Regions from separate parts of the Pseudarthrobacter sp. NKDBFgelt genome, predicted to be linked through region 2. Evidence: riboswitches for the same ligand, from Rfam matches in the RefSeq annotation. Region 2 holds a riboswitch; the other holds the start of a gene.
What was found. Region 2 has a riboswitch for glycine ahead of gcvP (aminomethyl-transferring glycine dehydrogenase). Riboswitches for the same ligand answer to the same signal wherever they lie in the genome.
Positions count from the first base shown of each region.

Region 1: another riboswitch for glycine. It lies ahead of gcvP (aminomethyl-transferring glycine dehydrogenase); the one in region 2 lies ahead of gcvP (aminomethyl-transferring glycine dehydrogenase).

Region 1 is NZ_JBJURL010000042.1:510-16,004, reverse strand. Features, by position in the region: gene ACKAE7_RS12515 (peptidase) at 1-52, opposite strand, end outside; gene ACKAE7_RS12510 (hypothetical protein) at 777-911, shown strand; gene ACKAE7_RS12505 (hypothetical protein) at 1,008-1,352, shown strand; gene arsA (arsenical pump-driving ATPase) at 1,414-3,177, opposite strand; gene ACKAE7_RS12495 (NYN domain-containing protein) at 3,316-4,563, opposite strand; gene ACKAE7_RS12490 (hypothetical protein) at 4,667-4,987, opposite strand; gene ACKAE7_RS12485 (GOLPH3/VPS74 family protein) at 5,103-5,876, shown strand; gene ACKAE7_RS12480 (MBL fold metallo-hydrolase) at 5,956-7,302, opposite strand; gene ACKAE7_RS12475 (DUF427 domain-containing protein) at 7,468-7,752, opposite strand; gene ACKAE7_RS12470 (hypothetical protein) at 7,933-8,241, shown strand; gene ACKAE7_RS12465 (zinc-binding dehydrogenase) at 8,317-9,273, opposite strand; glycine riboswitch at 9,551-9,648, shown strand; gene gcvP (aminomethyl-transferring glycine dehydrogenase) at 9,810-12,662, shown strand; gene gcvT (glycine cleavage system aminomethyltransferase GcvT) at 12,673-13,806, shown strand; gene gcvH (glycine cleavage system protein GcvH) at 14,102-14,485, shown strand; gene glyA (serine hydroxymethyltransferase) at 14,482-15,495, shown strand, end outside.
Region 2 is NZ_JBJURL010000065.1:6,564-22,058, reverse strand. Features, by position in the region: gene gcvP (aminomethyl-transferring glycine dehydrogenase) at 1-2,277, opposite strand, end outside; glycine riboswitch at 2,456-2,554, opposite strand; gene ACKAE7_RS15870 (TetR/AcrR family transcriptional regulator) at 2,646-3,185, opposite strand; gene ACKAE7_RS15865 (MFS transporter) at 3,252-4,835, shown strand; gene ACKAE7_RS15860 (Dps family protein) at 4,935-5,414, opposite strand; gene ACKAE7_RS15855 (APC family permease) at 5,637-7,193, shown strand; gene ACKAE7_RS15850 (hypothetical protein) at 7,285-7,833, opposite strand; gene ACKAE7_RS15845 (DUF4193 domain-containing protein) at 8,126-8,428, opposite strand; gene ACKAE7_RS15840 (hypothetical protein) at 8,521-8,724, opposite strand; gene ACKAE7_RS15835 (MFS transporter) at 8,933-10,189, opposite strand; gene ACKAE7_RS15830 (elongation factor G-like protein EF-G2) at 10,200-12,371, opposite strand; gene ACKAE7_RS15825 (ChaB family protein) at 12,471-12,896, opposite strand; tRNA gene ACKAE7_RS15820 (tRNA-Thr) at 13,000-13,076, opposite strand; gene ACKAE7_RS15815 (thioredoxin domain-containing protein) at 13,241-14,113, opposite strand; gene ACKAE7_RS15810 (trehalose-6-phosphate synthase) at 14,294-15,495, shown strand, end outside.

The DNA of each region.
Region 1 (15,495 bases), on a different contig from region 2:
GTCCACCAACAAACGTGCCTGGAAAACCCTTCTTGCCGAAATCCGGTACCACCGGCTGCCCCCTTGTGCCCCCAAACCCATCCCTGAGATAGGTTTGCTCAGCCTAATGGCTGGTTCCAGCCCCCGCCACAGGTGGGTTGGAGCGTTGCAGAGCATGGTCGTTTTGCGCCGCTACTCCTGTCCCAGTTGGACTGATCGCTTCCCTGTTGGGGGACAGCCGGCTAACCGCAGCCCTTGAGCCTCAAGTGCAGCCTCCAGAATGCGGACCGCTTTCGGACCGACCCCGTGCATAGCGAGTAATTCGCTGCGACTGCAGGCGGCCACCTGGACCAGCGAGCTGACGCCGGCCGCGAGCAGGGCGCTGTTTGCTGGGCGTCCGATCGGGGGTAGGTCACCGATCTGTGCAGGAGTATCCCGGGTGCTCATGTGGGCATGCTACCTCCGCGCCCAGGGCGTTTCACTCCAACAAACCCCCGTGGATGATTCCGGCCCATCTCCCTTTTTTTAATCCTCCGCAGGAAAATTCCTGTCTGCATGATGCCTGCAGTCACGTTTAGCCTGGAGTGGGACTGCGGTTTTATTTGGGAATTCCAGAGGACGTGAAACTGCGGGGGCAAGGCTCATTGTTGGAAAAGTGGCACAAAATTTTGGTGCGGCTCGGCGCGCAGCGGTGAGCGCGATGACGCCCGGAAACGCGCGGTTTGCGAAGGACTGGCGAAAAAAATAAAAGTAGGTATGGTACTGGGTAACGCAAAGCACAGAAAGGCGTGATTCCGATGTCCGGAAAATCCCCCAAAAGCGGCGCAGTAAAAAAGGCCGGCAAGACAATTCTCGAAAAGCGTGCCGATAAAAGGGCTAAAAACGAGAACAGCGAACTGAATTTCGCAAAGCCGCGCAAGAACCAGCGCTGACAAGCCCGCGGGCAGCCGGGAACGGAACTCCTAGCCCGCCCGGCTGCCCGCGCTCCACCCGTCTGCACCCCCCGTGCTCAGTTCCAAGGACACGCCATGAACTTCTCCTGCAACGCCCTGGTGGTTCCGGCCCGCCTGGCCCACCCGGTGCACCTCAGACCCCTGGTTCTGGACGCCACAGCACTCCAGCGAGTGGCTGCCGGAAACATCGGATACATCGCCGGCCGCGGCTGGCGCGCCTACCTGAACAATGACGGAAGCCGGTCCTTTCCCAACCTGCGGGCGGAAGTCCTCATCCGCGAAGCCGGCGTCGAGCCGGATGACACCATCCACGGAACGGCGCTCTTCCTGGGCTACGTGGACCCGGGCGAAGAGACGGACGCGCCCCACCACCTCATCAGCCTCGCTGAGCAACTGTTCGACATGCCGCTGGCTGCGTAAACGTTGCAGGAGGCAAGGCGCGACGGCGGGAGGTCCCGCCGTCGTCCTTTCCCACCTTTTGCTATACGCGCTCGCTGGTGAAAGCCGTCAGCGACGTCAGTTTCGCCTCGCCAATGGGCTCTTCCGGCAGCAGGGGAATGAGGGCAACCCGCTCCTCCAACGCCCGCACCTTGGTGATCTGGTCCGCCTCATGGACGGCGCGGGCCCGGAGGAACGGCGAGCGCGGGTGGGCGGCGGCGATGGAGTTGTTGATGACCCAGGCCCAGGGATGGATCCCGGCCCGTTCTAGGTCGGCCTTGAGTTCCTCCGCTTCCAGCACGGGCGTGGTCTCGGCCAGCGTCACCAGGATGACCTTTGTTCCCACCGGATCCTGGAGGCGCATCAGCGGCGTCACGAATCCCATCGAGTCCCCCACCTGCCGGGAAATCTCCCGGTGGTACGAACCCGTGGCATCCAGCAGCAGCAGCGTATGCCCGGTGGGTGCGGTGTCCATCACCACGAAATGCCGCCGGGACTCCTGGACAACCCGGGAGAACTGCCGGAACACCGCAACCTCGTCCGTGCAGGGCGACATCAGGTCCTCCGCCAGCGCCGCCCGGCCTTCGTCGTCCAGGCTCCGGCCCTTGGTGTCCATCACGTGGGCACGGTATTCCTGGATGGCCGCCGCAGGATCGATGCGGGAGACGGTCAGCCCCGCGACAGAACCGTGCAGCGTTTCGGAAAGGTGCGCCGCCGGATCGGTGGTGGTGAGGTGGACCGCGTGACCCCTCCTGGCCAAGGCAACCGCAATGGCCGCAGCCACCGTCGTCTTGCCCACGCCGCCCTTGCCCATGCACATCACCAGCCCGTGTCCGTCGGCCTCAATGCCGTCCACCAGCGCAGCGAGCGGTGCGTCCTCGATGTCAATGGCCGACGACGGGCCCTCCTCAGCATCCGCGCCCGCCGTGGGAGCAACCAGGGATTCGAGCGCCGGAATACCCACCATGTTGCCGGGTTTGAGCTCGAGGACGTCGCGGGGGAGCTCCGCGACCACCCCGGGAATGGCCGCCATGGCCGCGGCTTCCCGGGCACGCAAGGCCTTCGCCAGCTCCTCCTCGCCGGCGGCCTCGGGCAGGACGCCGTTTACCACCAGGTACCCGCCGCGGATGCCGATCTGGTTGAGCTCAAGGTAGGTCCGCTCCACCTCCTTCAGGGACGACGGCTGCGCCCGGGTCACCAGCACAAGGCGGGTGCGCAGGGGATCGGCGAGTGCCTCAACCGCCCTGGCATACACCTCCTTGTGCTTGTCCAGCCCGGACAGCGGACCCAGGCAGGACGGTTCCCCCGCGCCCGTGGCAAGGAAATCCGTCCATGAGCCGGGCAGCTGCAGCAGGCGGATGGTGTGGCCCGTCGGGGCCGTATCAAAGATGATGTGGCTGTACTCCGCATAGGCCGCATCGTCCCCGAGGAGACTGGTGAACTCGTCGAAGGAGGCCACCTCCGTGGTGCAGGAACCCGAGAGGCTCTCCGCAACGCCGGCCAGTTCGGTCTCCGGCAGGACTCCCCGGACGGGGGCGAGGATCCGCTCCCGGTAAGCCTCCGCTGCCTGTTCCGGGTCGATTTCCAGGGCAGAGAGGCCCGGCACTTCCGGAATTGCGGTGACGGTGTTTCCAACGGCCAGGCCGAAGACCTGACCGATGTTGGACGCGGGGTCGGTGCTGACCAGCAGCACCTTCCGGCCGGCCCGGGCAAGCGAGAGCGCCGACGCGCACGCCACGGAGGTCTTGCCCACCCCGCCTTTGCCGGTGAAGAACAGGAAGCGCGGCGGGTTGTGGAGGAACTTCATGCAAGCCAGTCTTTCAACACGAGGGGGACGGCCCCAGAGCCGAACGTCCCTGTACTCAACACACGCGGTACCCGACACACGCGGTACCCGACACACCCGGCGCCCAGCCCACCCGGCGCCACACCCGCCGTCGTCCGTTTAAGCGTGTCCGTTCTCCAGCAGCCCGCCGCTCGCCCAGCGCCGCACCGCGGCCTTTTCGCCGGTGTCGAACTCCAGCAGGGCCACCCGGCAGAGTTCCTCCACGTTGGCCGTCCACGCCGCCGCCAGTTCCGCCGCGGTCGCCTTGTCATTGAACTGGAAATTGGCGTAGGCGAGCCCCTGCAGGACGAAACTGACCGCGTTGCGGGAGACCGGCTGGCCGGCGCTGACGCAGTCGTCCCGCACCTGCCGGGAGAGTTCGGTACGGTTGAGCGCCGGCTGGTCCCGGAGCCGGGCTGCCATGGCCGTGAAGATCTGCCGGAATTGCGCGGCGGAAAGTGCAGGCACATCCGTCACCCGCGTGACCTGCTCCTCCACGCGCGGCTGGAGGTCCGCAGGCAGCGGAAGATCCTCGCTGGAGAACCGCTTGGCGTCCCACACCCAGCCGCCCTGCGCGGCCGAATATTCCACGTCCTTGGCGATCTGGGAAACCCACGTTCCGAACTTTCCGAACCCGCCCCAGTCCGTCTTCAAGGAAGGTTCCGCCGTAAGCGCCCGGTGCGCCACCATGGCCCCCACCACCGGCCCAGGCGCGGAGCGGACAAAATCCAGCACTTCGCGGACGGCGGGGGAGCTGGCTTTGGTTTTTGCCTTGGCAGCGGCAGGGGCCTGCGGCAGCTTCGGGGACGCCACGGCGTGGATGGGTTCGGCGGTGGTGCCGTGGAGGATCGCCACGAAGTCGTGCGACTCCACCACATGGTCCGCCATCTCCCGGTAGGCGAAGGCCACGGCGCCGGCAGCGATTACGGTGGTCATCCGGTCTGCGGCACGGAACCGCTGGATCAGGGACGTGAAGTCGGCATCGGCCGAGGCGATGAAGAACTCCTCGATCCCGCCGCTGCCGGACAGCGCGTCCATCGCGTCCAGCACCAGGTTGATGTCCGTGCTGCTCTTGCCCCGTTGCGTCAGCGACGGGCAGTCGATCACCCGGAAACCGGCGCGGGTCCAGTAGGTCCGGTACTTCGAGTACACCATCGGGTTCAGGTAGCAGTTGCGGATCAGGAAGCGGCGGGCACCCTCCCCGGACCCGCCGGCTGACAACGCATCCGCCCAATGCTTGGGGTCCTCGGCAAACCGCTTCGCCGCCAGCGGGTCCAGGGCCTGCAGGCCGGTGAACACGTTGTCGAAATCAACAAACATCGCGGCCCGGATGCCGGGCCTGCGGGAGGGAGAGAGTGCCTCGTTCATTGGCTTAGTGTGCCAGCATCGCGGGGCGCGGGCACCCCCTCCGGGTGCGACACGCAAGCGGACGACGGCGGGAGGTTCCGCCGTCGTCCGCTTCCCCCTTGGCTTAGGTGCTTAGGTTCCAGTGGACCCGGATGGCCTCCGCAATGGGTGCCTCCTTCACGTCGACCCGGAAAGCGACGGGCGCGGTTCCTGTTTCCTCGATGACGGCGTCACGGTAGACGCGGCCGCAGGAGGGGCAGAGGGTGTAAAGGTCCTCGTCCGCGGGCCACTCCGCCAGCTCCGGCGGGGCAGGGGAATCTCCTGAGTGGACGGGGATGCCCTGCGCGTTGGCCTGGATCAGACCGTCCTTGCTGACGGTGTTCCCGCAGACGCAGGTAATGGTGGTGACGTCATGGCCAACCACCTCGGCGGTTTCGGTGTCCATGGCGGCCTCCGCGGCGCTGGAAGGGACGTTGTGATACCAGCTTAAACCTGCGTCCGTGGGGGAAACAGGTACTTTGGCCGTAGCGGGTGCCGCTGTGCGGGCGCACCATGGTGCCATGAACGCGGAAACACCCCAAGCGGTTGAACTGAGCCTTCCCCAGGCCTTCCTCCTCCTGGCCACCGATGACAAAGACGGCAAACCCGAAGTTCCGGTGTTCGCACTCAGGACCACGGTGGCAGGGGCAATCCTGGCCGAGCTGGACCTGGTCGGTGCCATCGAGCTGCAGGGCAAGCATGTCCGGGCTACGGGTGCCACACCTGACACGGAGCTCCAGCACGAGCTGGAGCTCATCCGCGGCAAGTCGCGGCCGCACAGCGCCAGGCGCTGGGTCTCCATGCTGGAAGGCCGTGCCCAGACGCAGCGCATCTACGAGCAGATGGCGTCGGCGGGCATCGTGGAACACGTCGGCGAGAAGCACCTGGGCCGTTTCCGGGCCGCGCGGTATCCGGAAAAGGACCATGCCCCCGAGGCCGCGCTGCTGGAAAAGATCCGGACAGCACTCAGGGCTGCGCCGTCCAACCTGCAGCCGCCGGATACCGGCGCGGCTGAGGGCGGGGGAGCTGAGGGCGCAGCTGCTGGCACAGGGCCGGAAGCCGCCGGGCCGGAGGCCGCGAAGCCCGGGACTACGAAGCCCGGAACCACGGCGCCCGAGGCCAGGACCATAGCGCTGATCGCCCTGATGCAGGCGGCGGGGCTGCTCGGCAAGCTCTTCCCGGAAGCGGACCGGGTCCGGGCCAGCGAGCTGGCCAAGGACTACTGGCCGTCCCGCGCTGTGGAGGATGAACTCCGCATGATCAGGCTGGCGGAGGAGGAAGCCGCAACCCTGTAGGCGGCAACCCTTTAGTCAGGGCACAACGCAAGCGGACGACGGCGGGACGTGCCGCCGTCGTCCGTTCACCATTGCTGGCTCACGCCAGCGTGAAGCCGGCCTTCTTCACGTCGCCGAAGCTGGCGTCGATGTGGACCACGTCGCGGCCGGTCCGCTGCAGGAGACTGGCGGCCACGGCGGAGCGGTAGCCGGAGCCGCAGTGCACCCACAGCCGGCCGGCGGGTACCTCGTCCATGCGCCGGAGCAGCTCGTGGAGCGGGATGTTCACCGCATCCTGGATGTGTGACTCGTTGAACTCGTCGGTGCGGCGGACATCGAGGATGGGATCATCCTTGGGCTTCTGCAGCACCTCTTGCCAGCCGACGCTGTCATACGAGGAGGTTGCCGCCCGGGGCGCGAGGTCCGCTGGGCCGGCGCCGATGGCCGCGTCCGGGTTGTCGACGCCGATGCGGGACAGGTCCCGGATGGCGTTCTCCACGTCCTGGCGTTCACCCACCAGCGTCAGCTGTTCGTCCCAGGGCAGGACCCAGCCCAGGAAGGCGGTGAACTGGGTGCCGTCGCCGTATTCGAAGCTGAGGCTGCCGCTCAGGTGGGTGTTGGCGAAGGCCACCCGGTTCCTCAGGTCCACCACCCACTCGCCCCGCTCCAGCCGGGACGCCAGCTCGTCCTGGTCCAGCGAGTCGGGCAGGTCCAGGTCCGGCGCGGTGGGGCCGGCCATGTTGATGGGGGCCATATGGGCGTAATAGGACGGATAGGCCGTGAGGTTGTGGATCAGCTCACGGACAAAATGGTCCTCGTCCGGGTCCGTCAGGGCATGGTTTTCCTGCAGCTGCTCGCCGATGGTGGAGGATTCCGCCCCGCTGGCCGGGCCCGAGGAGCAGAAGGAACCGAAACCGTGGGTGGGGTAGAGCCCGGCGTCCCCACCCGCTTCATCCACCAGCCGCCGGACCGACCTGTACTGGTGGTGGGTGAGCGGCACGGTGTCTTCCTCGCTGACCAGGTCGGTGCGGCCCACCGAGCCGTAGAGCAGGCTGCCGCCCGAGAACACTGCCTGCTGGTCACCGTCCGTCACGATGTAGGAGAGGTGGTGGTGGGTGTGCCCCGGCGTGGCCACGGCCTTGAGGACCATCCGTCCCACTTGCACCGTTTCCCCGTCGGAGATCGGCTGGCGGCTGTACGGGACATCGTCCGCGGCGTTGACCAGGTAGTCGGCGTTGTGGTCCTGGGCCAGCTGGAGCCCGCCGGTGACGTAGTCGTTGTGGATGTGGGTCTCGGCCACGTGCGTGATCCGCACACCTGCGTCCGAGACGGCCTTTTCCACCCTGTCCGTGTCCCGCTGGGGATCGATGACCACTCCCACCGCGCCGTCATGCACCAGGTAGGTGCGGTCGCCCAGCTGCGGCGTTTCGATCGTGATGACTTCCATGCCGGGTTCCTCCTCGAACGGGTGTCAGCCTGATCGTCACGTTACCCCCGGGCCACCACCAGCCGGTAGACCCATCCGGGACCCCTCAAACGGAAGCGGACGACGGCGGGAGGTCCCGCCGTCGTCCTCTTGCCCCAGGCGGCTCCCGCGTGAGGGGAAGGCCTGCTAGCCCTCGATGGTGACACCGCGCCAGAACGCGATCCGGTCCTCGATCTGCTTGGCGCGGGGCTTTGGCTCAGGGTAGAACCAGGCCGCATCCACGTTGACCTTCCCGTCCACTTCCAGCGTGTGGTAGCTGGCCCGGCCTTTCCAGGGGCAGACGGAATACAGGTCACTGTCCCTCAAGTAGCCGGCGTTGACGGCGTCGCGGGGGAAGTAGTGATTGCCCTCCACCACCACGGTGTCCGTGGATTCGGCTATGACTTTTCCGTTCCAGATAGCCCTGACCATGGGGGTTCCGTTCTGTTGGGTGCCGCGCAGCTGGCGGCGGACGTGTCGTAGGTATCCCAACGCCGCGCCCGTCCGGCTTGTTCCCCGAGGATGGGTTCATTCCCTGGCCTCGGGGGAGGGCGGTCCCGGGGGAGCGCCCGACGGCGGGACGCGGCCGGCAGCCCGGCTAGACTCGCCTGCATGGGGGACAACAGCACATCTGGAGAACAGCAGCCACGGAAACCGGCCCGGATCCCGGGTGTGGTCCTGCCGATCGCGGGGCTCCTCGTCCTGCTGGTGGGATGCCTGGTGGCCTGGCTCAAAAGGAACACTTATATCGGCTGGTTCGCCTACGCGCCGCTGAGCAACCAGCCCTTCTCCGGCACCGGCATGGCGTTCCTCAGCCCGGGGACGCAGGCGGGCCTGGCCATCGCCGTCGTGGGCCTGCTGCTGCTCGCATTCTGGGCCGGATACCGGCTCGGCAGGAGGAACGGCGCCGAGAGCCGGTAGGGCACCAGCCTGCGGGGCAAAGCTGGAGGCGGCGGGACGTGCCCTCCGCCTCCGTCCCCGGATTACGCGTGGGGGTCAGCCCCCGTAGACGGCGATGAAGCGGCCAACAACGCCGCCCTTGCGCAGCTTGTCGATGGCGCCGGGGATGTTTGCCTGGGTAATCAGGTTCATCGGCGGATTCAGCTGGCCTGACTTCATCAGGGCGTAGAGGTTCTCGAGGTCCTCCTTGGTGCCCGATTTGGAGCCCTTGATGGACAGTTGCTTGATGATCAGCGGGTAGGTGTTGATGGTCGCCTCGAGGCGTCCCATGCCCACCTGGACCAGCGTGCCAAATTCGGCGAGGGTCTCAAGGGCCGCAGCGGTCGTGGTGCCAAAACCGGCGTAGTCCACGATCAGGTCGAGGTCCTTGTCCTTGAATGCGTCGATGGAGGCGGCGACTCCGGCAAGGCCGATCTCGTCGGCCAGCTTTTGGGTTTCGGGATTCACTTCCGCGCCGTACACCTCGGCACCTGCCAGTACGGCGACGCGGGCGCCGATGTAGCCCAAGCCGCCGAGCCCGATCACGCCAACCTTCATCCCGGCCTTGGCTCCGCCGACGGCCATGATGGCGTGGTATGCCGTGAGTCCGGCATCTGTTGCCATGGCGCCAAGCTCAAAGGAAACCTCATCCGGCAGCCTGACCAGGTTGTCGTCCGTGGCAAGCAGCTTGGGGCCAAAGCCGCCGTCCCACTTTCCGTAGCCGATTGCGTCGCCATCGCCCATGACGGGAGAGAGGCCGACCCTGTCGCCGACCTTCCAGTGCTCCATGCCTTCGCCCACTTCGGTAATTACTCCCGCGTTTTCGTGGCCCATGGTGCGGGGGAGTTCCGGGAAGAGGGGCATCCATCCGGCGTCGTCAATCGCTGTGACATCGGAGTGGCACACCCCGGCGGCCTTGACGTTGACAACCACCTGGCCGGGACCGGCGGCGGGCTCTGCGACCTCGTTGAGCTGGAGTGGATTGTTGGTGCCGGTGAACTGCCATGCCTTCATGGGACGTCTCCTTTGCGTTCATGGATAAATGCATGCATATGCATGCATATGGTCAACCTTACGCTTGCTTGTGGCAACCGGATGCCGATTGTGGCAAGGCTCACGGGCGGGTCATATTGCTCGGACTTTCGTTGCGGGCGCTGCCTTGCGGGTTGGCGGGATGGATGATGCGGGCGCGTCCCGCCGTCGTGATGCCGTCTTTTGCGGTGGCAAGTTGCATCCGCCACTGCAACACGATATTCTGTGAGCCGTGTCACCCACCAGTGGCACATGCTTATGATCTGCGGCGGGAGAGTCCTGCCGGTACGTTCTGCAGGCGCCGTAGGAGCAAATCCTCCCCAGGAATCTCTCAGGCCCACGTACCGCCGCGGCAAGGCAACTCTGGAAAGCAGTCCGGGCAACCGGGCTCACCGACGGTGCAAGTGGCGCCCCGCTGAACAGCAGGGCAACGCAAAACTCTCAGGTCCAATACAGAGCGGGGAGGAACCCGAATCAACGTGGTGCTAAGGCGCCACCTGAATTATGGAGTTCCTCTCATGACGGTTCACTCGTCCCCAACCACCTTCGCTGACCGCCATATCGGCGCGCGCCGCCAGTCCGATATCGACACCATGCTCAAGGCCGTCGGCTACGACACCCTTGATGGCCTCGTGGACAGCGCGGTTCCGGATTCCATCCGCCAGGACAAGCCGCTCACCCTTGAGGGCGCCCTCAGCGAAGTCCAGGTCCTCGCCGAGCTCCGCAAGCTGGCCGGCAAGAACAAGATGGCCGTGCAGATGATCGGCCAGGGCTACTTCGACACTGTGACCCCGCCGGTAATCCGCCGCAACATCCTTGAAGCCCCCGCCTGGTACACCGCCTACACCCCGTACCAGCCGGAGATTTCCCAGGGCCGGCTTGAGGCGCTGCTCAACTTCCAGACCATGGTCCAGGACCTCACCGCGCTCCCGGTGGCCAACGCCTCCCTCCTCGACGAGGCCACCGCCGTGGCCGAAGCCGTGCTCTTGATGCGCCGCGCCAACAAGAACAAGACTGCCAAGGACGGCAAGACCGTCCTGGACGCCGACCTCCTCCCGCAGACCATCGCCATCGTGCTGGGCCGCGCCGAGGCCCTCGGCTTCGAGGTTGAAGTCGCGGACCTCACGGGCGGACTGCCCGAGGGCGACATCAACGGCGTAGTCCTGCAGCAGCCCGGCGTCTCCGGCCGGGTCTGGGACCACTCCGGTGTGATCGCCGAGGCCAAGGAACGCGGCGCACTGGTCACGGTCGCCGCCGACCTCCTGGCCCTCACCCTCATCACCCCTCCCGGCGAGCAGGGTGCGGACATCGCCGTCGGCTCCACCCAGCGTTTCGGCGTGCCGTTGTTCTTTGGCGGACCGCACGCCGCCTATATGGCCGTCCGCGAAGGCATGGAACGCACCCTGCCGGGCCGCATCGTTGGCGTGTCCAAGGACAACGCCGGCGTCCCGGCCTACCGCCTGGCCCTGCAGACCCGCGAGCAGCACATCCGCCGCGAGAAGGCCACGTCCAACATCTGCACCGCGCAGGCACTGCTGGCCATCGTCTCCTCCTTCTACGCCGTCTACCACGGCCCTGACGGCCTGAAGGCCATCGCCGAAAGCGTCCACAACAACACCCGCGCCCTGGCAGCGACGCTGAAGCGTGCCGGCCGCGAACTGGTGTCCGAGTCCTTCTTCGACACCCTCACCGTCCGCGTGCCCGGCAAGGCTGCCAAGGTGATAACGGCCGCCGAGGCCCGCGGCATCAACCTGCGCCTCATCGACGCGGACACGGTTGGCGTGTCCGTTGATGAAACCACGACGCCGGAGGTCCTCTCCGCGGTGGCGGTCGCCTTTGGCGCCGGTCCGGTTGTTTCCGGCGAGGGCTTTGAGCTGCCGGAGTCCGTGCTGCGCACCTCCACCTACCTGCAGCACCCGGTGTTCAACACGCACCGCTCCGAAACCCAGCTGCTGCGCTACATCCGCCGCCTCTCCGACCGTGACCTGGCGCTGGACCGCACCATGATCCCGCTGGGTTCGTGCACCATGAAGCTGAACGCCACGGCCGAAATGGAAGCCATCTCCTGGCCGGAGTTCGCCTCCATCCACCCGTTCGCTCCGGACTCCCAGACCGAAGGCTGGCGCGAACTCATTGCCGGGCTCGAAGCCGACCTCGCCGAGATCACCGGGTACGACCAGGTGTCCATCCAGCCCAACGCCGGCTCCCAGGGTGAACTGGCCGGCCTGCTGGCAATCCGCGGCTACCACCACTCCCGCGGCGACCAGCAGCGCAACGTCTGCCTGATCCCCGCTTCTGCTCACGGCACGAACGCCGCGTCCGCTGTCCTGGCGGGCATGAAGGTTGTTGTGGTGGCCACCGCTGCCGACGGCACCATCGACCACACCGACCTTGCCGCGAAGATCGAAGCCCACAAGGACGTCCTCTCGGCGATCATGATCACCTACCCGTCCACGCACGGCGTGTACGACTCCGATGTCCGCGAGGTCTGCGACGCGATCCACGCCGCCGGCGGCCAGGTGTACGTGGACGGCGCCAACCTGAACGCCCTCGTTGGCCTGGCGCAGCCGGGCAAGTTCGGCGGCGACGTGTCGCACCTGAACCTGCACAAGACCTTCTGCATCCCGCACGGCGGCGGCGGACCCGGCGTCGGACCCGTTGCTGCCAAGGCGCACCTGGCACCCTTCATGCCCGGTGATGCAAACAAGGCCGCCCATGAAGCCGGGCATGGCGTTGCGATTTCCGCTTCGCGCTTTGGCTCAGCTGGTGTGCTCCCGATTTCCTGGGCCTACGTGAAGCTGATGGGCGGCCAGGGACTGACCGAGGCCACCAAGTCGGCGCTGCTGGCAGCCAACTACGTCGCAGCACGGCTGAACGAGTACTTCCCCGTCCTCTACACCGGTGAAACCGGGCTGGTGGCGCACGAGTGCATCCTGGACCTGCGCGACCTGACGGCCCAGACCGGCGTCACCGCGGAGGACGTGGCCAAACGGCTCATCGACTTCGGCTTCCACGCCCCCACGCTCTCCTTCCCGGTAGCGGGCACCCTGATGGTTGAACCCACCGAGTCCGAGGACCTCGCGGAGATCGACCGCTTCATCGAAGCCATGATCACCATCCGCAAGGAAATCGACCAGGTTGCCAACGGCGACTTCACCGTGACCAACAGCCCGCTGCGCAACGCACCCCACACGGCCGCCGCCGTCGTCTCTTCCGACTGGGACCGGACGTACCCGCGCGAGCAGGCAGCCTTCCCCGTGTCCTCCCTGCGGCAGGACAAGTACTTCCCGCCCGTTGGCCGGATCGACGGCGCCGCAGGGGACCGCAACCTGGTGTGCTCCTGCCCGCCGCTGTCCGAATTTGAGAACTAAGGATTTCCTGATGACTGAGAACTACACAGCTCTGTATGAGCAGCACAAGCTGGCCGGCGCCTCCTTCACCGATTTCGGCGGCTGGCAGATGCCCCTGAAGTACAGCTCCGAACTGGCCGAGCACCACGCCGTCCGCAACGCCGCCGGCCTGTTCGACCTCTCCCACATGGGCGAAGTCTGGGTCACCGGCCCCGACGCCGCAGCCTTCCTGGACTACGCCCTGGCCGGCAAGCTGTCCGCCGTTGCAGTTGGCAAGGCCAAGTACTCGCTGATCTGCCAGGAGGACGGCGGCATCATCGATGACCTCATCTCCTACCGCCGGGGCGAACAGAAGTACCTGGTGGTTCCCAACGCCGGCAACGCAGCGGTGGTCGCCGCCGCACTCGCCGAGCGGGCCGCGGGCTTCGACGTTGTTGTTGACGACGTGTCCGCCGAGACCTCCCTCATCGCCGTGCAGGGCCCGAACGCCGAGGCCATCCTCCTGACGCTGGTCCCCGCCGAGCAGCACTCCCTGGTGACTGAGCTGAAGTACTACGCGGCCGTTGAAGTAGGCATTACCTTCAACGGCGCTGTCCAGGACCTGCTCCTGGCCCGCACCGGGTACACCGGCGAGGACGGCTTCGAGATCTACGTCCCGAACGGGGACGCCGCCGGCCTGTGGGAAGCGCTGCTGGAAGCCGGCGACGGCCATGGGCTCATCCCCGCCGGCCTCGCCTGCCGCGACTCGCTCCGCCTGGAAGCCGGCATGCCCCTCTACGGCAACGAGCTTTCCCGCGAGGGGAACCCCTACGCCGCAGGACTGGGCCCGGTTGTCTCGCTCAAGAAGGAGTCCGACTTTGTTGGCAAGGCGGTGCTGGCCGAACTCAAGGCTCTCGGCGCAGGTGCCACCTCCGGCCGCAAGCTCGTGGGCCTCAAGGGCCTGGGCCGCCGCGCCGGCCGCAGCCACTATCCGGTCCTCAAGGACGGCAACGTCGTGGGCGAGGTGACCTCCGGCCAGCCTTCACCCACCCTCGGCTACCCGATCGCCCTGGCCTACGTCGACGTCGAACACTCAGAACCCGGCACCGCCCTGGACATCGACCTCCGCGGCAAGCCCGAGCCCTTCGAAGTAGTAGCCCTCCCGTTCTACAAGCGCCAGAAGTAACCAAAACATCACCCTGCACTTTTCGTAGTGCTGGGCCCACGCCGTCAGGGTTCCCTGGCCGAGCTTGCGAGGCTAGGGAGACGGTGGGGAGCATGCTGCCGGAGGCCGGACCCAAAGGGGCCGAACGCTCTCTCACTTGATGTCGGTTTTACCCCGACGCTCTCTCATTTGATGCGCGGTCTGACCGGACGCTCTCTCATTTGATGTCGGTTTCACTCGGACGCTCTCTCATTTAATGCGCGGTCTGACCGGACGCTCTCTCACTTTTCACACACCAGATTGAAGGAAACACACCATGGCAAAAGTTGTTGCTGAACTGAAGTACTCCGCCGAGCACGAATGGGTTGCTGCTGACGGCTCCGGACCCGCCAACATCGGCATCTCCGCGGTGGCCGCCGAAGCCCTGGGCGACATCGTCTACGTGGACCTGCCCGAGGTCGGCTCCACCGTGACCGCGGGGGAAACCTGCGGCGAGGTGGAATCCACCAAGTCCGTCTCCGACCTCTACGCCCCCGTTACCGGCGAGGTTGTGGAGATCAACGACGACGTCGTCTCCGACCCCGCGCTGATCAACAACGATCCCTACGGCGCCGGCTGGCTCTTCAAGGTGGCCGTCACCGAGGAAGGCCCGCTCATGTCCGCTGAAGAGTACGCGGCAGCCAACGGCGGCGAGCTGTGAGCCCCGCGGCCGCAGGCGCCGGCACAGTGGCTGCCGCATTCGAGCAGGTGGTCTCGCCGTCCCTGGACGCGGACCTCTCCGTGCTGGACCCGGAGATCGCGGCAAAGATCGACGACGAGCTGACCCGCCAGCGCGACGGCCTGGAGATGATCGCTTCCGAGAACCACACCGCAGCCGCCGTCATGCAGGCGCAGGGCTCGGTGCTCACCAACAAGTACGCCGAGGGCTACCCGGGCAAGCGCTACTACGGCGGCTGCGAGCACGTTGACGTCATCGAACAGCTCGCCATCGACCGCATCAAGGCACTGTTCGGCGCAGAATTCGCCAACGTGCAGCCGCACTCCGGCGCCCAGGCAAACGCCTCGGTGATGCACGCACTGATCAAGCCGGGCGACACCATTATGGGCCTGAACCTTGCCCACGGCGGGCACCTCACGCACGGCATGAAGATCAACTTCTCCGGCAAGCTCTACAACGTGGTGCCGTACGGCGTCCGCGAGGACACCCACACGGTGGACATGGCCGAGGTGGAGCGCCTTGCCCGGGAAACCAGGCCTGCCCTGATCGTGGCCGGCTGGTCCGCTTACGCCCGGCAGTTGGACTTCGCCGAGTTCCGCCGGATCGCCGATTCCGTGGGCGCCTACCTGATGGTGGACATGGCGCACTTCGCCGGACTCGTGGCCGCCGGTCTCCACCCGTCACCGGTGCCGCACGCCCACGTCACCACCTCCACCACGCACAAGACCCTCGCCGGTCCCCGTGGCGGCATCATCCTGACGAACGACGCCGACATCGCCAAGAAGGTCAACTCCGCTGTGTTTCCGGGCCAGCAGGGCGGCCCGCTGGAACACGTCATTGCGGGCAAGGCCGTGGCGTTCAAGATCGCCGCGTCCGCCGAGTTCAAGGAACGCCAGGAACGCGTCCTGGCCGGTGCCCGGATCCTGGCCGAGCGCCTGGTCCAGCCCGACGTCACCGCCAAAGGGATTAGCGTGGTCTCCGGTGGCACCGAC
Region 2 (15,495 bases):
GGTGGCGGCGTTGCCGGGCATGAAGGGTGCCAGGTGCGCCTTGGCAGCAACGGGTCCGACGCCGGGTCCCCCGCCGCCGTGCGGGATGCAGAAGGTCTTGTGCAGGTTCAGGTGCGACACGTCGCCGCCGAACTTGCCCGGCTGCGCCAGGCCAACGAGCGCGTTCAGGTTGGCGCCGTCAACGTACACCTGGCCGCCGGCGGCATGGATCGCGTCGCACACCTCGCGAACATCGGAGTCGTACACACCATGCGTGGACGGGTAGGTGATCATGATCGCCGAAAGGACGTCCTTGTGGGCTTCGATCTTCGCGGCAAGATCGGTGTGGTCGATGGTGCCGTCCGATGCGGTCGCCACCACAACAACCTTCATGCCCGCCAGGACGGCCGATGCGGCGTTGGTGCCGTGGGCCGACGCCGGAATGAGGCAGACGTTGCGCTGCTGGTCGCCGCGGGAGTGGTGGTAGCCGCGGATCGCCAGCAGGCCCGCGAGCTCACCCTGCGAACCGGCGTTCGGCTGGATGGACACCTGGTCATAGCCCGTGATCTCCGTCAGCTGCGCTTCCAGGTCCGCAATGAGTTCGCGCCAGCCCTCAGTCTGCGAATCCGGAGCGAACGGGTGGATGGAGGCGAACTCCGGCCAGGAAATGGCTTCCATCTCGGCCGTGGCGTTCAGCTTCATGGTGCATGAACCCAGCGGAATCATCGTGCGGTCAAGCGCCAGGTCCCGGTCGCTGAGTTTCCGGATGTAACGCAGGAGCTGGGTCTCGGAGCGGTGCGTATTGAACACCGGGTGCTGCAGGAAGTCGGAGGAGCGTTCGACGGAGCTATCCAGCGCGAAGGCTGCGTCGCCGTCCGCCGTGGCCGGGACGCCGGAGGCCTTCACGCCAAAAGCGTCGAGGACACGGGCGGCAATGTCCGGCGTCGTGGTTTCATCGGTGGAGAAGCCGACGGTGTCGGCATCGATGCTGCGCAGGTTGATGCCCATCGCCTCGGCCGCGGCGACGACTCCGGCAGCCTTGCCCGGCACCGAAACCGTGACAGTGTCGAAGAAGCTGGTGTGCAGCACTTCGAGGCCTGCGGCCTTGAGGGACGCAGCCAGGCTCCTGGCATGGGTGTGGGCGGACTGCGCAATCGCCTTCAGGCCCTCCGGGCCGTGGTAGACGGCGTACATCGAAGCCACGATGGCGAGCAGCGCTTGGGCGGTGCAGATGTTGGACGTGGCCTTTTCGCGGCGGATGTGCTGCTCGCGGGTCTGCAGGGCCAGGCGGTAGGCGGGAACGCCGGCGTTGTCCTTGGAGACGCCCACCAGGCGGCCGGGCATCGAGCGTTCGAGGCCCTTCTGGACTGCCATGTAGGCCGCGTGCGGGCCGCCGTAGAACAGCGGGACGCCGAAGCGCTGGGCGGAGCCCACGGCGATGTCCGCGCCCTGCTCGCCCGGCGGGGTGATCAGGCTAAGGGCCAGCAGGTCGGCTGCAACGGTCACCAGGGCGCCGCGCTCCTTGGCCTCCGCGATCACCGCGGAGTGGTCGAAGACCCGGCCGGAAGCACCAGGCTGCTGCAGGACAATCCCGTTGATGGCGCCGTCCGGCAGTCCTTGGGAAAGGTCCGCCACTTCAACCTCGAAGCCGAGCGCTTCGGCGCGGCCCTTCACAATGGCAATGGTCTGCGGCAGGCAGTCTGCGTCCAGCACCGTCTTGCCGTCGCGGGCATCTGCATTCTGCCCTGTGGCCTTGTTCGCCCGGCGCATCATCAGCACGGCCTCGGCCACGGCGGTGGCTTCGTCCAGCAGGGAGGCGTTGGCGATGGGCAGGCCTACCAGGTCCTGCACCATGGTCTGGAAGTTCAGCAGCGCCTCGAGCCGGCCCTGGGAAATCTCCGGCTGGTAGGGCGTGTAGGCGGTGTACCATGCCGGCCCCTCGAGGATGTTGCGGCGGATCACCGGCGGCGTAACGGTGTCGTAGTAGCCCTGGCCGATCATCTGCACGGCCGTCTTGTTCTTGCCGGCCAGCCTGCGGAGCTCAGCGAGGGCCTCCACCTCGCTCAGCGCGCCTGCCAGTTCCAGCGGGGAGTCCTGCCGGATGTCCTTGGGGACGGCGGTATCTACCAGTGCGTCCACGGTGTCGTATCCCACGGCCTTGAGCATGGTGTCGACGTCGGACTGGCGCCTTGCGCCGATGTGCCGGTCAACGAAGGCTGCGGCAGCGGGTTCGGCAGAAGCATGGGTGGCGGTTGCCGGGGTGGCGGAGGCCGGAGATACAGTCACGAGGAACTCCATAGATAGGGCGGCGCAGGGTACGCCACATCGATTCGTGTCCCTCCCCGCTCTGTATTGGACCTGAGAGTTTCCGCGTGGCCTGCCTGGGCTGGCCTCGCTTGCACCGTCGGTGAGCACAGCTGCCTGGATTTCCGGAACCGGATCTCCGAGCCGACAGCCTGCTGCTTTCCAGAGTTGCCTCGCCGCGGCGGTACATGGGCCTGTGAGATTCCTGGGGAGGTATTGCTCCTACGGCGCCTGCTTGTACCTTCTGGCAGAACTCTCCCGCCGCAGATCAAAGGCTATTGATTTGTAGTGTTTGTGGTTGCCGGTGACGGCCCACACATGGACCAATTCTCCTACGCTGCGGGCCCGCGGGCAAATGCCGGTCAGCCCTTCAGCCGCTCCACTGCCGCCAGGAGTTCCTCCACATCTTCCCGCCTGTTCCCGGGGTTACCGGACGGCCCGCTCTCCCACATGGCATTGAAGTACAGCCCATCCCCCATGTACAGCACCGCCTTGGCCATTGCCGTGCCCACATCCTTCCCGATGAGGTCCAGCCACTGCTGCTGGATCGCCGCGAAGCGGCGCCGTGCCTCCTCGTGCGCCACTTCCGCCAGGCGGGTGGCAGCAACAAAGGAGCGGTCCATGGGGGTGTCGGACCAGAGGGACGATCGGATGAAGTACGCGGCGGCGCCTTCCTTCGCGGCCGCCATCGCCGCGAGGTCCTCCCCCGCCAGCCGGTCCAGCCGCTCGAGGGTGGCCGTGATCAGCGCTTCCTTGTTGGGGAAGTGGTACAGCAGGCCGCCCTTGGAGACGCCAGCCCGCCTGGCGACCGCATCGAGGGTGGCCGCCCGCTCCCCCACGTCGATAAGGAGCTCTTCAAAAGCATCGAGGACTGCATCTCGCGCGACGGGTTTCCTGGCCATGGTCCCATCATGCACGGTTGGGATTCGATTTCTTAACTATACCGTCCAGACGGTACAGTTAATTCCATGACACCGTCCGCCGCCGCCCAGCCGAACAGCTTCAGCCCCACCCTGTCCCCCCTGCCCGCAGGCAGCCGCTTCCGGGCAAGCCGGCGGGACTGGCTGGCGCTGGCGCTACTGATGTTCCCCGTCCTGCTGGTAGCCGTTGACAACACGGCGCTGACCTTTGCGCTGCCGGCCATCGCGAGCGCCCTGGACACCTCGGGAGTTCAGCTTCTTTGGATCGTGGACGCCTACCCGCTGGTACTGGCGGGGCTGCTGGTTGCCATGGGGAGCCTGGGCGACAGGATCGGACGCCGGCGGCTGCTGATCATCGGCAGTATTGGCTTCGCGGCAGTATCAGCAGCCACCGCCTTTGCCCCCAGCGCTGGCTGGCTTATTGCAGGCAGGGCCGCGCTGGGTTTTTTTGGCGCCATGCTGATGCCCTCCACGCTGTCGCTGATCCGGAACATCTTTCCGGATCCCAACCGGCGGCGGCTGGCCATCGCGGTCTGGGCCGCAGGGTTCTCGGGCGGCGCCGCGCTGGGGCCGATCTTTGGCGGCTGGCTGGTGGAACAGTTCTGGTGGGGAGCAGTGCTTCTGGTCGCGGTGCCCATCATGCTCCCCCTCCTGGTCCTGGGCCCCGCCTTCATTCCGGAATCCCGGGACCCGTCCCCGGGGAAGGTGGACGCGCCCAGCATCCTGCTCTCGCTGTTCACCATGGCCCCGGTGGTCTATGGGATCAAGGAGTTCGCCACCGAAGGGCCCGGCGGCGCAGCACTGGGAACCATGGCATTCGGCGTGGCAATGGGTGTTGTGTTTGTCCGCCGCCAGCAGCGCCTGCACAGCCCACTCCTGGACATTTCCCTGTTCCGGAACAGGGTTTTCAGCATGGCCATCACCGCCAACATCCTGGCCCTGTTCTCCTTCAACGGGTTCATCCTCTTCCTGGCCCAGCACCTTCAGCTCATCGAGGGCATGTCACCCTCGGCCGCCGGAATGGCGATGATTCCGGCCCTGGTGGCCACCGTTATTGCGGGGCTTGCCGCGGTGCCGGCCGTACGCAAAGTCCGCCCCGGCTTCGTGGTGGCGGCCGGGCTCGCGATGAGCGCAACGGGCTACAGCCTGGTCACTTTCGGCAGCCATGCGGGCGGTCCCTCACTGCTGCTGGCCGCACTGCTGATCCTCGCCTTGGGCGTGGGGACTGCCGAGACAATCTCCAACGACCTCATCCTGGGAAGTGCGCCGCCGGAAAAATCAGGCGCAGCAGCAGCGATCTCCGAGACGGGCTACGAGGTGGGCGCCCTGCTGGGAACCGCGGTATTGGGCTCCATTCTTACGGCCTCCTACCAGCACAACCTGCGGCTGCCGGCGGGCATCACCGACGCCGCCCCCACCGCGGGAACTGCGCAGGCCGGCGAGACCCTCGCCGGCGCCGTGGAGATGGCGGCCCGGCTGCCGCAGCCAATGGCAGACGCCGTGCGCCTGGCCGCGGCAGCGGCGTTCGATTCGGGAGTGCACATCACCGCAGCAATTGGGCTGGTACTGATGGCGACGGCGGCAGTCCTCGCCGCCGTCGTGCTTCGGAAAGTGCCCAAGGCGGACAGCTGAAAGGGGCCCTGCTCACCGGGGACAGCAAAAGGCGCCCGCAGCCGGAGGATTCCACCTCCGGCCGCGGGCGCCCTGCACTCCGCTTCGCTGCGGACGCTGCTACTTTGCGTCCGGCGCCGTAACGCTGGCAGTAGGCTTCATGTTTTCCGCGTTGACCATCCAGGCATACTGCTCCAGCTTGGCGATGAACTCGTGCAGCAGGTCCGCAGTGGTGGGATCCTCTTCATCCACTTCGTCGTGAACCTTGCGCATGGTGCCAACGGCAGCCTCAAGGGCAGCGACGATGCGTTCGATCGCGTCCTTGGTGCTGATCAGGCCTTCAGGGAACTGGGCCAGGCTCGTGGACCCGGACACGGTGGAGCTGCGGCCGTCCGGCAGGGCGTGCAGTGCCCGCATCCGCTCGGCAGTGTCATCAGCGAACTGGCGGGCAGCGTCCACAATTTCATCCAACTGCAGGTGCAGGTCGCGGAAGTTGGTTCCCACGATGTTCCAGTGCGCCTGCTTGCCCTGGATGTGCAGTTCGATCAGGTCGGCGAGCACGGCCTGCAGGTTGTTGGTCAGTGTCGGTGAAGCTTTCATGCGTCCTCCTCAAGTGGGTCCAGTAGTCCCGACGCTATCAGCACCGCAGCGTGCTGTGGCCGGTCGGCGGAGGATTTCTCAGTGAGCTTACTAATTTGTGAACACGGACATAAACGAACGGCATTCATATTTCCCCTTGCGTCCTGCATCACATCCACTCATACTAAATGAACGCCATTCATATAGTGACCGTTGTCTCAACATCTTCCAGAAAGTGGTGCCATGACCGAGACCATCCGCACCAGAACATCCCTTGCCGGTTCCGGGCCGCACTCCCCGGGGACGTCCGGCACCAGTCCCAAAGGACTGAAGGGCGGGCAGCTGGGCCTGCTCGCCGTCGTCGTCCTGGGCATTTCAACCATCGCCCCCGCCTACACCCTCACCAGCGCCCTGGGTCCCACGGTCAACGAAGCCGGGCTCCAGCTGCCTGTCATCTTCCTGATCGGTTTCATCCCCATGATCCTGGTCTCCCTCGCCTACCGGGAACTCAATGCCGATTTCCCGGACAGCGGCACCACCTTCACCTGGGTCACCAAGGCCTTCGGCCCCTGGGTGGGCTGGATGGGAGGCTGGGGCCTGCTGGCCGCGAACATCATTGTGCTCTCCAACCTCGCGGGCGTCGCCGTCGACTTCTTTTACCTCTTCCTGTCACAGCTGACCGGCTCCCCGGAGCTCGCGGACCTGTCCGCAAACAAAGCCCTGAACGTGCTGACCTGCTTTGTGTTCGTAGCCCTGGCGGTCTGGGTCAGCTACCGCGGACTCCACACCACCAAGCTCGTCCAGTACGGCCTGGTGGGATTCCAGCTGCTGGTCCTGGGGCTGTTTGTGGTCATGGCCTTCGCCAACTGGTCTTCCTCGGAAACCGCCATTCCCTTCAGCTGGGAATGGTTCGACGTCACCAGGATCGAGACCTTCGGTCAGATCGCCGCCGGCATCTCGCTCTCCATCTTTGTCTACTGGGGCTGGGACGTCTGCCTGACGGTCAATGAGGAAACGTCCAACGGCAGGAAGACTTCCGGGCTCGCCGGCACGCTCACCGCCCTCATTGTCCTGGCGATCTACCTGCTGGTGAGCATCGCCACCATGATGTTCGCCGGCGTCGGGGATACCGGCAACGGCCTGAACAATACCGAGATCCACGAGAACATCTTCACCGCCCTGGCTTCCCCCATCATGGGTCCCTTCGCCATCCTGATGTCCCTTGCCGTACTGTCCAGCTCGGCCGCTTCCCTGCAGTCCACCTTCATGTCACCCTCCCGGAGCATGCTGGCCATGGGGTTCTACGGCGCCCTGCCCGCACCGTTCGGCCGCGTCAGCAGGAAGTTCGCGACGCCGGGCTTCGCCACCGTTGCCGCCGGCATCATGTCTGCCGGCTTCTACGCGGTGATGCATGTGGTCAGCGAGAACGTCCTCAACGACACCATCCTGGCACTCGGGCTGATGATCTGCTTCTACTACGGGCTGACCGCGCTGGCCTGCGCCTGGTACTTCCGCCACAGCGTTTTCGACAGCCTGCGGCACTTCGTTCTCCGCCTGGTGTGCCCGGTGCTCGGCGGGGTGGGGCTGTTCGTGGTGTTCCTGCAGACCGCAGTGGACAGCGTGGCCCCGGAGTTCGGCAGCGGCTCGGAGATCTTTGGAGTGGGCCTGGTGTTCGTCCTCGGAGTCGGCATCCTGGCCTCAGGCGCCGCCGTCATGCTCATCATGGCCAAGGTCCGCCCCGGCTTCTTCCGCGGCGAAACCCTTAAGCGGGATACCCCCGCGCTGGTGGTGCCGGAGTAGCCGCCGTGAGCTAGTCCAACCGCCCGACCGCAGGAAAGGTGCCGTTCCCCGCACACAGGGGGAACGGCACCTCTCCGTCTAGGGCCACCTGTCACCAGTAGTGCGCCACGTCCACCACCAGGCGGGATCCCGAACCCGGCCCGTCCAGGGTGAAGACCCGGAACGGAAGTCGGGCGCGGACACCCAGGCCAATGCTGGTGTAGCCCTCGTAGCTCCCGGCCCAGACCACCTGGCGGAAGGTCTGGTAACCGGCCACGTTAGAGAGCTCGGCAGGGTCAGCCGGGTTATAGGTGGAGTTACCGTTCCCGTCGTAGGCGGGTGCGTTGACTGTCACCTGCAGGCGCCCGTTTCCCCGGACCGGGATGGTGAACCCGGATCCGTCCTGCACTATTTGGGGAACGTACCTCACGGTGTAGCCGGCGGCAGGGCCGTTGAGGTCCACCACCATCCTGTCGAAGCAGTAGTGCTGCCCCGTGCGGACGTTGGTAACGTTGGCGGTGCTCATGTCCCGGTCGGCTTTCGCCAGGGACCCCCAGACGAGCCCGCAATAGGAAGTGGTTGCCGAGGCGGGCCCCGGTGCCACTATTCCGAGCCCGGCGGCCATGAGGATGGCGGCGAGCCAGGTGGAGAACTTTTTCATTGTGGGGCCACCCATGCGTAGAGCGATGTGATAGCTCAAGGGTAGGAGCGTTTTCGGCGCAGATCGAGGCCTGTGGCCGCTTCGCCGCGCAACCGTTAGGCTGCGGTGCCGCGCATCACGCGCGCATAAATCCGGGGCGGAAAACGGGCTTTCCTTGGCCCCATACGGGCTGTTTCTGACCTGTTGCTGCGCTGTTCCTGCACCTTGCCGTTACCGGCATAACGACGGCGGCAGGAGACGAAAAAGCGCCGGCCACCTTTGGAGGTGGCCGGCGCAGGAAGTTCGGGAGGAGTCAGCCTTCGCAGTCGCGGCAGTACTTCATGCCGTTCTTTTCGCGGGCAACCTGGGAGCGGTGGCGGACCAGGAAGCAGGATGAGCAGGTGAATTCATCAGACTGCTCTGGAACAACAATGACCGTCAGTTCCTCGTTGGAAAGATCCGCGCCGGGCAGGTCTATGCCTTCGGCGGTGTCGTTCTCATCGACGTCAATGACTGCGGTCTGCGCGTTGCCGCTACGCGACGCCTGGAGGGCCTCCAGCGAGTCGGCCGGAGTTTCTTCTTCCTGCTTGCGTGGGGCATCGTAATCGGTAGCCATAGCGTGTTCACTTTCGTTGCTGCGCAGCGCCATTTCAGGCACCTCAGTGAAGCAGTTTAGGGCATGATCCCGCTACCGGCGCAATAGTGTGCTCAACCGGACACTCCGCTGCCCTGGACCACGGATTCATTGTGGCTCCGCCTGGCGTGTTCTGCCCCGGCCGCCACTCCGCTCAGGGCCGGCAGCCATCCCCAGCGGGTGGCATCAGCCATGGCATCGGCTGCCTGCTGGCCGGATTCGTAGGTAAACGTGTCAATGAGCCACGCGCGGAACCGGTCGGAGATGTTTGCGATCATGCCTGAAAGCTACGCAGCGATTGTTGTGGGCGCGTTTCGTCGCTGTCTCGCCGGCGTTAATCCGTGCCGGTTTCCCTGCCTCCTCGCTTCTACGCTGGACAGCAGGGCGGCGCAGTACGGGCACGATGACATCAGGCAAGCGGCCAAGAAGCTGCTCGGACTGATGGACTCCGACTGACCGGAACGTCCGCCGTAGCCGGGGCCGCTGCTAGGGCGCCGGCGGTGTTCCCTCTGAGGCCGTGTCCGCCGGCGGTCGCTGCCTGCGGCTGAGCAGGATAAAAGGTGCGGCGATCAGCTGCAGCGCACCGCCCACGGCCAGGGAAGCCGGATAGCCGTAGAGGTCTGCAGTCCTGCCAAGCACAGGCTGCACCACGACTCCCCCTGCCGAACCCATCAGGGAATCGAAGCTCAGCACTGTTGCCCGCTGCTTCGATGCGATCATGTCGTTCAGGTACGCCTGCCGCACGGGAGTGCCTGCCGAGGCCACCACGGCCCACAGCGCCAGGAGCGCAAGGGCAAGCCAAAAGACGGTGGTGAACATCAGTACCACCAGGATGACTGCGCTGACGATGTTGGTGGCGATCAGCACGCTGGTCCGCCGTTTGACCAGTTTCCGGATGCGCGGCGCCATCCACCCGCCCACGATGTCCGCTCCTGCCACCAGTGCCGCCGCCAGGCCGGCGATGGCATAGGCCCGGGGATCTCCAAACAGCTGCAGCAGGTAGGGCTGCAGAGCGTAGAAGACGTAGATGCCCACGCCCTCGGTAAACGGCGCAGCAAGCATGATGTACCGCACCGGCGGATGCTTGAGGCCCCCGTCCACTGAAGCTTTGAGGACGGCCCGGGTGGCCTGCACGGGGTGGGCCGAGCGTTCAGGCGTGAAGCCGACGTCGTGCATGAGCAGGAAGGCCACCGCGAACATCGCCACCAGCACACCCACGCGCACCAGGAACGGTACCCCCAGGTTCGTGGCCTGGGCGATCACCCCACCGGCCACGGAGCCGGTGAGCATGGCGACCCCGGACACCATTTGTCCGCGCCCGAGCACCACCTCCAGCCCGCCCTCATATCCCGAAAAGCGCAGGGCGTCCACCAGCCAGGCCTCCACCGCCCCCGAAAAGAAGGTAAAGCCCAGGCCCAGCAGGACCGAGACGCCGGCCCACCACCAGAACGGGGCCGAGAACTGCCACAGCAGGAAGTACAGGAAGGTGGACCCGGCCAGCGTGACGGTCCCCAGCAGGAAGGAAGCCCGCCTCCCCCAACTGTCCGCCACCACGCCGGTGGGCACCTCGAAGAGCACCATGCCCACGGTGAAGAAGGCGTTCGCGGCGAAGGCCTCAAGGTTGGTCAGCCCGGCGTCCAGCAGGAAGAGGGTGTTGATTCCCCAGATGAACGAGGCCGCCAGGGTGTTTCCCAGGGTCAGCGTGAGATAGACGCGCTGGATCTTCCTGGCAGCCGCGTTCATTGGAGGGCTGCTACGAGGGGCTGAAGCTGGCAGGCACGGGATCATGCCGCAGGTACCGGCGGCGGAAGCGCCCCGTTCCGGCGGTGAGCGCCCGCAGGTCCACGGCGTACCGCAGGAGCTCCTGGTCCGGGACTTCAGCGCCGATTTCAGTCAGGCCCCCGCCCGAGGACGTGGTGCCGGTGAGCCGGCCGCGACGGGATGACAGGTCACTCATCACTGACCCCACGTGCTCGTCCGCCACCGAGATGGTCACTGACGAGACCGGTTCAAGCAGCTGGATCCGCCCGGCCGCCGCGGCCTCCCGCAGGGCCAGTGCCCCCGCCGCCTGGAATGCTGCGTCCGAGGAATCCACGCTGTGCGCCTTGCCTCCTGTCAGGGTGACCCGCAGGTCCACCACGGGGAAACCCGCGCTCACGCCCTTCTCCATTTGCGCACGGACGCCCTTTTCCACGGACGGGATGAAGGTCCCAGGAATAACGCCACCCACCGTCTTGTCCACGAATTCGAACCCCCCGCCGCGGGGAAGCGGCTCCACGTCGATGTCGCAGACGGCGTACTGCCCGTGGCCTCCGGACTGCTTGACGTGCCGGCCGTGTCCTGCCGCGGGTGCTGCAAAGGTTTCCCGCAGGGGCGTCACCACGTCCACCGTGTGCAGTTTCACGCCCTGGTCGCGGAGCCGGTCCAGGACTACCTCGACGTGGGCCTCGCCCATGCACCAAAGGACCAGCTGGTGCGTTTCTGAGTTGCGTTCCACACGGAGGGTGGGATCGCCGGCCGCGATCTTCCCCAGGCTGCGAGCCAGCGCGTCCTCGTCGCTGCGCGAATCGGGTTCCACCGCCACCGGCAGCAGCGGCTCGGGCATCTCCCACGTGGCCAACAGCAGGGGCCGGTCCCGTCCGGAAATAGTGTCCCCCGTTTCGGCGCTTCCCAGTTTGGCCACCGCGCACATGTCGCCGGCCACGCAGTACGGCACAGGCCGCAGGGAGGCCCCCAGCGGTGAGTAGAGGTGCGTGACGCGTTCGTCCGAGTCGTGGTCCGGGTGGCCGCGGTCCGCCAGCCCGTGGCCGCCGACGTGCACGGGCGCATCCTCCCGCAGCGTCCCGGAGAAAACCCGGACCAGGCACACCCGGCCCAGGAACGGATCGACGGAGGTCCGGACCACCTCCGCCGCCAGCGGTCCCGTGGGATCGCACCGCAAGGCATCTGCTGGTGAACCGCCAAGGTCGGTCGCCCCGGGCACGCTGCCGTCCGGCGGCGACGGAAAGGCCCGGACCAGCACCTCCAGGAGTTCCGCGGTGCCCAGCCCGCTCACGGCCGACGTGGACAGGACCGGGAAGAAGGTGCCTCGTTCGACGGCGGTTTCCAGGTCGGCGATGAGGACATCAGTGTCGATGTCCTCGCCTTCGAGGTAGCGGTCCATCAGGGTCTCGTCCTCGCTCTCGGCGATGATCCCCTCAATGAGATCACCCCTGGCGGCACCGGACGCGGCGAGTTCCGCCGCATCCGCTGCCCGCACGGCAGCGGCCGGCTCCCCGGACGAATAGTCCGTAACCGTGCCGGACAGCAGTCCCAGCAGGCCGGTGACCTCACCGCCCGCCCGCACCGGGACATAGAGCGGCAGGACGCCCTCGCCGAAGGACTTCCGGCAGGCGGCCAGGACGCCGTCGTAATCTGCCCGCGGGTGGTCCATCCGGGTGATGGCGACGGCGCGGGGCAGCTGCATGAGCTCGCACTCACCCCACAGCGCGGTGGTGGTGGCGTCGATGCCGTCGACGGCGGACACCACGAACAAGGCGGCGTCCGCCGCGCGCAGGCCCGCCCGGAGCTCGCCGATGAAATCGGGGTAACCGGGAGTATCCAGGAGGTTCACTTTGATGCCGTCGATCAGCAGCGGCACCAAAGACAGGGTCACGGAGCGTTGCTGGTGCACGGCAGCGGGGTCGGAATCGCTGACCGTTGTCCCGTCCGGGATGGATCCTTTGCGCGTGATCATTCCCTGGGCAGCGAGCAGTGCTTCTATGAGCATGGTTTTTCCGGCGCCCGAATGGCCTACGAGCGCCACATTCCGGATTCTGGCCGGATCCTCCGCGGCAATTCCGGCAGAGGCGTCTGCACGGCGCGATTCGGCTCCGTTGCGGCCAGCTGCCGTCCTGCCTGGGTCCTTGGTGCCCTTGACCGACATGGGAAACCTCCTGGCGTCTTTGCCATCCGACCGGACTGAAATGTGTCCTCTGATTCGACACCCTGGAGGGTGGATCGGCAAGAGCCGCAGGGCCTGGGATTAGCTTCCGCGCGCCTTCCGGGTGGCGGCGTCATTGGCCTTCTGGATGGCCTTGACCAGCTCGTCCTTGTCCATGGTGGACCGGCCGTCGATGTCCAGCTCCTGGGCAAGCTTGTAGAGGTGTTCCTTTGAGGCGTTCGCGTCCACCCCTCCCGCGGTGGGCTCGGATGACGTGCCGCCCTCCTCGGCCCGCTTGTCCGAGGGGCCGCGCTTTTCCTTCGGCTCCCAGTGGTCTCCCACCTTCTCGTAGCTGTGCTTGAGGGAGGCGTAGGCCGCCCGCGCAGCCCGGCCCTCGTCATTGTCATAGCTTTCAAGGGCTGAATCGTAGGTCTTGGCGAACGTGTCCTGGGCCTTTTGCTCAGAGCGCTGCAGGGTGGAGGGAAGCTCTTCCTTGCGGGCGTGGTCGTTCTTGCCGGTCTTGGGCATGGCACCCACGCTCCTTTCATCAGCAGGCTGATCATGCGGATGACACCAGCTTAACTGGCGGGGTGCACGGAGAGGCGGGCGGCCTGAACGGAATGTCTGGCGGTGGAGCCCCCTGTCGGATTCGAACCGACGACCCCCGCTTTACAAGAGCGGTGCTCTGGCCAACTGAGCTAAGGAGGCGTGCCCCTGCGGGCGGCGCCTGAACGGCGCTAGATAAGGTTAGCCCAACTGCTGCCGGTGGTAAAAACGCCGGCGGCCCCCACAGGTTTCAGGGTTAAAGCCGGCGGCCCGTTCCCGGAAGAATCCGGGAGCGGGCCGCTGGGTGTACAGGTGCGGGAAAGGTGTTAGGCCTTGGCGTCGATTGCCGCCTGGATTTCGGCGTTCAGGTCGGTGCCGCCGTCCCACTGCTTGCCGTCGATGAAGACCGTGGGCGTACCGGTGATGCCGGTGTTTGCTGCCAATTCCGTGGAGTACTTGACGTAGGGGCGGAAGGTCTTGTCGTCCACGCAGCTGTTGATGTCCGCACCGATGTCGGTGGCGAGGGACTTCAGCTTGTCATCGGACAGGCCGGCACCGCCTTCGGCGGGCTGGTTCTCGAAGAGGACATTGACGTATTCCCCGTACTTGTCGGGGGCCGTGTCGGCAACACATGCAGCCGCGTTGGCGGACCGGGATGAGTAGTTGGTGCTGGACTGGCGGTCCAGGAAGCCCAGGGGGCGGTACTCCATGGTGATCTTGCCTTCATTGCGAAGGCTTGTCAGTGCCTCGTTGTAGGTCTCTTCGAAGCGCAGGCAGACCGGGCAGATGAAGTCGATGTAGGCAATGACCTTGACGGGCTGCCCTTCTTCGGCTTCTGCCCCCGGTGCCACCACGGGGCTGGGCGGGGTTTCGGGCTTGGTCAGGGTGGTCACGTCAACGGTGGCAGGATCCGTCTGCTTGACGTCGGTGTTGGCCAGGAGGGTCACGCCGCCATTGACGTTTGCGTTGGCGGGCACGGGCCCCTGGTCGGCGATGGGGGTGTTCTGCCTGATGCTGGTGGTCACCACCAATGCGACAACAGCCAGGATGGCCACGACAGCCGCCACGATGCCCCAGCCGATGAGCAGTTTGTTGCGCTTGTCCTTTTTCAGCTGCGCTTCACGGATCAGGCGCGCCTTTTCGCGCGCCTCCGCGGTTCGCTCAGCCTTGGACTTACGGACTTCGTTTGCAGGGCTCATGTGTTCCTTGGGTCGGTTGACGTGGGGGGACCACTTCGTGGCAACTCCAAACATTTTAGGGGAGAAAGCTGGGAGCTTGCTCCTTCAAGTATTGGCGGGGTTGACGAACGGCCGAATAGCACGGAAGATTCCGTCCCGTTAGGGTGGGCAGAGAGGCACAAGCAACCCCAGGGGGCCGCAATGCAAACACCCGTCCAGGAAAAACCCACCGCCCCGGCGACGTCCGGCGCCGCCGGAGCAGGCCACGGCGGCGAAACAAAGTACGACTTCATGGTGGTGTCCAACAGGCTGCCTGTGGACCGCTGCGCCCCCGGCGACAGCGGGGACGACGGCTCCGGCTGGCGCCGCTCCCCAGGCGGCCTGGTGACAGCACTGGCGCCCATGATGACCAAGACAGACGGTGCCTGGGTGGGGTGGCACGGCGCGCCGGACGAGACGGTCAAGCCCTTCAGCCACGGCGGCATGGACCTCGTCCCGGTCCAGCTCAGTACCGACGACGTGGAGCTGTACTACGAGGGGTTCTCCAACGCCACCCTCTGGCCGCTCTACCACGACGTCATCGCACCGCCGGAGTTCCACCGGACCTGGTGGGACGCCTACCGCAAGGTCAACCGAAGGTTCGCCGACGCCGTCGTCCGCCATGCCGACGAGGGCGCCACGGTATGGGTGCAGGACTACCAGCTCCAGCTGGTGCCGCGCATGCTGCGCGAAGCGCGGCCGGACCTCCGCATCGGGTTCTTCAACCACATCCCCTTTCCTCCGCCCGAGATTTTTGCCCAGCTGCCATGGCGCCAGGCAATCATCGACGGGCTCCTCGGAGCAGACCTGGTGGGCTTCCAGCGGACCAGCGATGCCGGCAACTTCATGCGGTCCGCACGCCGCTTCCTGGGCGCCAGCGTCAAGCAGCAGCAGGTGCACGTCAAGGGTCCGGACGGTAAGATCACCCACATTGCCCGGGCCCAGGCCTTCCCCATTTCCATCGATGTGCGGCACATCAGCGAGCTGGCCGCCACACCGGAAATCGTTGAGCGGGCACGCCAGATCCGCCAGGACCTTGGCAACCCCAAGACCATCCTGCTCGGCGTGGACCGGCTGGACTACACCAAGGGCATCCGGCACCGCCTCAAGGCCTTCGAGGAGCTCCTGGCGGACGGCAAGCTTTCTGTCGGTGACGCCACCCTGATCCAGGTGGCCAGCCCCAGCCGCGAACGCGTTGAGCAGTACCGGCTCCTGCGCGAGGAGGTGGAGGGAACCGTGGGCCATATCAACGGCACCTACGACACCATCGAGAACACTGCCGTCCGCTACCTGCACCACAGCTACCCCGTTGAGGAGATGGTGGCCCTGTACCTCGCCGCCGACGTCATGCTGGTGACGGCCCT